Regions from separate parts of the Rossellomorea sp. QJM3NY_18 genome, predicted to be linked through region 1. Evidence: a T-box and tRNA genes for the amino acid it is inferred to sense, from the RefSeq annotation. Region 1 holds a T-box; the other holds one or more tRNA genes.
What was found. The T-box of region 1 lies ahead of argS (arginine--tRNA ligase). A T-box ahead of a tRNA ligase gene usually reads a tRNA of that ligase, here a tRNA-Arg.

Region 1 (2,442 bases):
TGTTGTCCTCCGCCATTTTAATTGCTTCCTGAAGCACTTCTTCAAGGAGGATGACCCTTCCTTTTCTTGTAGACATCTTCTTTCCATCCTTTAAATACAGACCGAATGGAATATGCTTCATGTCATTCGCCCAATTGTACCCGAGCTTATTCAATACGTTCATCACTTGCTTGAAATGGATGGTCTGTTCCTGACCTACAATGTACAGGGCTTCGTCAAAGGCATATTGTCGCTGACGATAAAGGGCAGCAGCCAGGTCCCGTGTGGCATAAAGGGTTGCTCCATCAGATTTCTTGATCAGGCAGGGAGGCAGATTCCCATCATCCATCCGAACGACTTGAGCCCCTTGGGATTCCTCAAGAAGATGGTGTTTCTGAAGCAAGGTCACGACTTCTTCCATCTTGTCATTGAAGAACGCTTCACCGTTATAGGAATCGAACTCGACTCCAAGGAGAGAGTAGATCGTCTTAAATGCTTGGAGTGATTCATCTTTAAACCATCTCCAAAGCCCTGTAATCTCTTCATCCCCGTCTTCGAGTAGCTTAAAGGCTCTTCTTCCTTCTTCCTCAAGGGAAACATCAAGTTCTGCCTGTTCATGGAACTTTTTATAAAGAATAAACAATTCGGCAATGGGGTTTTCTTTGACCTTTTCCGGGTCGCCCCATTTTTTGAAAGCGACGATCAGTTTACCGAATTGTGTCCCCCAATCGCCGATGTAATTGATTTTCTCTGTACGATAGCCGCATTTTTCGGCAATAGAGGCAATGGCATTCCCGATGACCGTTGAACGGAGATGCCCCATGGAAAAAGGTTTGGCAATGTTAGGTGAGGACATATCTAATACGACGGTTCTGTTTTCTCCAAAGGTGTGGGTTCCATAATCCCTTCCCTTCGCCAAAATTCCCGACACGATTTCTCTTCCCATTTTTCCCCCGTCAAAGTGGATATTGATATAAGGTCCAACGGCCACAACCTTGGTGAAAAGGGGAGAGGTAATCGTAGCGGCCATTTCATTGGCGATCTGTGCAGGGGCCTTTTTCATGATTTTTGCCAACTGGAAGCAAGGGAAGGCCAAGTCCCCTAAATGACTATGCTTCGGAATTTCAATCAGATCGTATAGATCTTTCTCGCTCCAATCCGACAAGAGCTGAGTTTTTAACTCTTGAGCCAGTATTGATTTAAAATCCATCTTGTTACACCTCCCATTAGTATGAAACACAAAAAAACCCGTCTCTACACAGAGACGAGTTTAGCTCGCGGTACCACTCTTATTCCCGATTAAGGACACTCATTGTATAACGGGAGATCCCGGTTCTTCCCTACTGATTTTCAAGAAGAACTTCTCAGAAGTGCGTTTCATCCAGGGCTTCATACCGGGCTCCCACCGCCCCCGGCTCGCTTATGATTCACGTCGGGATTACTCTCTTCTTCACAGAATATTCCATATCTAATTACTATTATTTTACACATATCAGGGATGAATGCAACCTGTAATTAAGAATCTTCTGAAGAAAACATATACGTTTTATGATGAAACCTCATACTGAACACAAGGCCGAGGGCCAGCATATTCCCCATGAGAGAGCTTCCCCCATAACTGATGAACGGAAGGGGGATACCTGTGATCGGCAGTAACTGGATCGTCATTCCGATGTTCTGGAACACATGGAACGTGATCATACTGATGATTCCTGCACAGACATAAGCGTTGAAAGGCTCTTTGGTATCAAGGGCAGTCTTGGTTAGATGGTAGATCAGCAGAAAGTATAAACTGATGACGACACTTGCGCCGATAAATCCGTACTCTTCACCGATGACACTGAAGATAAAGTCTGTATGATTTTCCGGGATATACACTTCCCGGTCACTGTAGCCTTTCCCGAAAATTTGTCCCGAACCAATGGCGTTAAGGGAATTGATCAAGTGAAATCCTTCTAATTTCGCATAATTGTACGGATCGAGCCAGGCATAGATCCGTCCGAATTGGTAAGGTTTCACGTTTAAGTATTTCTCCAATAATTGTGGTGCCCATATGACCAGTGAAAGGATGCCCGCACCTAAGACTCCGATCGAAGCATAGATAGGCACAATCAGCTTCCACGTAATACCTGAAACGAGGATGATACCCGTCATGATGGCAAGTATCACCAGTGATGTCCCTAAATCCGGCTGCTGCATAATGAAAGCAAGGGGGAGAAGGGTGGTCAAGCCGATTTTAATTAATAATTGAAAGTCTGTCTGCACCGTTTTCCTTGGATTAAGTTCATGATGATTGGTAATGACACGTGCCAAAGCAAGGATTAAGAATGTCTTCATGAACTCTGAAGGCTGTATCGATCCAAGCGGTCCCAGCATGAACCAGCTTTTGGCTCCATTCCGGTGGGGTGCGATGCTTTCCGGAGAAATCAATAATAAAACGAGCAAGAAGATTCCTGCGCCGTA
Region 2 (2,442 bases), 140 kb from region 1:
ATCTAAGCATGAAGCCCCCCTCGAGATGAGATTTCCCATCACGTAAGTGAGTAAGATCCCTAGAAGATGACTAGGTAGATAGGTCAGAGATGGAAGCATGGCGACATGTGGAGTTGACTGATACTAATCGATCGAGGACTTAACCACAAAGAGTCATTATTTTAATGAACAACAATGGGTCGATATTCGGCTTTCTTGACATCAATTATCAATTCTTTATCTAGTTTTGAAGGAACAATCCCTTCAATTGAATAGTCGTCTGGTGACAATGGCGAAGAGGTCACACCCGTTCCCATGCCGAACACGGAAGTTAAGCTCTTCAGCGCCGATGGTAGTTGGGGGATCTCCCCCTGTGAGAGTAGGACGTCGCCAGGCGATACATATTTCGGAGGATTAGCTCAGCTGGGAGAGCATCTGCCTTACAAGCAGAGGGTCGGCGGTTCGATCCCGTCATCCTCCACCATGTTTTTTTACGAAAGTAAAATAAACTTCATTCAATTTGCCTAAGCAAATTTTCTACCCATGCCGGTGTAGCTCAACTGGTAGAGCAACTGACTTGTAATCAGTAGGTTGGGGGTTCAAGTCCTCTTGCCGGCACCATTGGTTTTTTATTTTGTGTCTTTTTTTAATTTTAGGAGCCATTAGCTCAGTTGGTAGAGCATCTGACTTTTAATCAGAGGGTCGAAGGTTCGAATCCTTCATGGCTCACCATAGATTTTTGCGTCAGCAAAATATCTTACCATTTGCGGGTGTGGCGGAATTGGCAGACGCACCAGACTTAGGATCTGGCGCCGCAAGGCGTGGGGGTTCAAGTCCCTTCACCCGCACCAATACTAGCGCGGAAGTAGTTCAGTGGTAGAACACCACCTTGCCAAGGTGGGGGTCGCGGGTTCGAATCCCGTCTTCCGCTCCAAGCTAGCCGGGGTGGCGGAACTGGCAGACGCACAGGACTTAAAATCCTGCGGTAGGTGACTACCGTACCGGTTCGATTCCGGTCCTCGGCACCAAAGATTTTTGCGTCAGCAAAATATCTATCCTTACGATGCTTATTGGAAAAACTATAATTATTTTGCGCCCGTAGCTCAATTGGATAGAGCGTTTGACTACGGATCAAAAGGTTAGGGGTTCGACTCCTCTCGGGCGCGCCATATATCGGGAAGTAGCTCAGCTTGGTAGAGCACTTGGTTTGGGACCAAGGGGTCGCAGGTTCGAATCCTGTCTTCCCGACCACCTTATTTGGGGCCTTAGCTCAGCTGGGAGAGCGCCTGCTTTGCACGCAGGAGGTCAGCGGTTCGATCCCGCTAGGCTCCACCAAAAAGTTTTTAAAAAAGTTATTGACACTCAATGAGTGGAAATGATATGATTATTAAGTCGCTTCAAACGAAGCACATACACATTGAACCTTGAAAACTGAACAAAACAAGACAATACGTCAACGTTAATTCTAGATTTATTTTTAAAGAGCTATTCAAACTTTTATCGGAGAGTTTGATCCTGGCTCAGGACGAACGCTGGCGGCGTGCCTAATACATGCAAGTCGAGCGGATTGAAGGGAGCTTGCTCCCTGATATCAGCGGCGGACGGGTGAGTAACACGTGGGTAACCTGCCTGTAAGACTGGGATAACTCCGGGAAACCGGGGCTAATACCGGATAACTCATTTCCTCGCATGAGGAAATGTTGAAAGGTGGCTTCGGCTATCACTTACAGATGGACCCGCGGCGCATTAGCTAGTTGGTGAGGTAACGGCTCACCAAGGCCACGATGCGTAGCCGACCTGAGAGGGTGATCGGCCACACTGGGACTGAGACACGGCCCAGACTCCTACGGGAGGCAGCAGTAGGGAATCTTCCGCAATGGACGAAAGTCTGACGGAGCAACGCCGCGTGAGTGATGAAGGTTTTCGGATCGTAAAGCTCTGTTGTTAGGGAAGAACAAGTGCCGTTCGAATAGGGCGGCACCTTGACGGTACCTAACCAGAAAGCCACGGCTAACTACGTGCCAGCAGCCGCGGTAATACGTAGGTGGCAAGCGTTGTCCGGAATTATTGGGCGTAAAGCGCGCGCAGGTGGTTTCTTAAGTCTGATGTGAAAGCCCACGGCTCAACCGTGGAGGGTCATTGGAAACTGGGGAACTTGAGTGCAGAAGAGGAAAGTGGAATTCCAAGTGTAGCGGTGAAATGCGTAGATATTTGGAGGAACACCAGTGGCGAAGGCGACTTTCTGGTCTGTAACTGACACTGAGGCGCGAAAGCGTGGGGAGCAAACAGGATTAGATACCCTGGTAGTCCACGCCGTAAACGATGAGTGCTAAGTGTTAGGGGGTTTCCGCCCCTTAGTGCTGCAGCTAACGCATTAAGCACTCCGCCTGGGGAGTACGGTCGCAAGACTGAAACTCAAAGGAATTGACGGGGGCCCGCACAAGCGGTGGAGCATGTGGTTTA

Region 2: it encodes a tRNA-Arg, which carries the amino acid that the T-box ahead of argS (arginine--tRNA ligase) is inferred to sense. The anticodon was not compared.

What each region holds. Positions count from the first base shown of each region.
Region 1 is NZ_CM149659.1:242,924-245,365, forward strand. Features, by position in the region: gene argS (arginine--tRNA ligase) at 1-1,189, opposite strand, end outside; T-box leader at 1,237-1,442, opposite strand; gene AC0VXY_RS01355 (FtsW/RodA/SpoVE family cell cycle protein) at 1,495-2,442, opposite strand, start outside.
Region 2 is NZ_CM149659.1:103,718-106,159, forward strand. Features, by position in the region: rRNA gene AC0VXY_RS00510 (23S ribosomal RNA) at 1-147, shown strand, start outside; rRNA gene rrf (5S ribosomal RNA) at 259-375, shown strand; tRNA gene AC0VXY_RS00520 (tRNA-Val) at 388-463, shown strand; tRNA gene AC0VXY_RS00525 (tRNA-Thr) at 525-600, shown strand; tRNA gene AC0VXY_RS00530 (tRNA-Lys) at 636-711, shown strand; tRNA gene AC0VXY_RS00535 (tRNA-Leu) at 746-830, shown strand; tRNA gene AC0VXY_RS00540 (tRNA-Gly) at 839-913, shown strand; tRNA gene AC0VXY_RS00545 (tRNA-Leu) at 919-1,007, shown strand; tRNA gene AC0VXY_RS00550 (tRNA-Arg) at 1,072-1,148, shown strand; tRNA gene AC0VXY_RS00555 (tRNA-Pro) at 1,154-1,230, shown strand; tRNA gene AC0VXY_RS00560 (tRNA-Ala) at 1,239-1,314, shown strand; rRNA gene AC0VXY_RS00565 (16S ribosomal RNA) at 1,477-2,442, shown strand, end outside.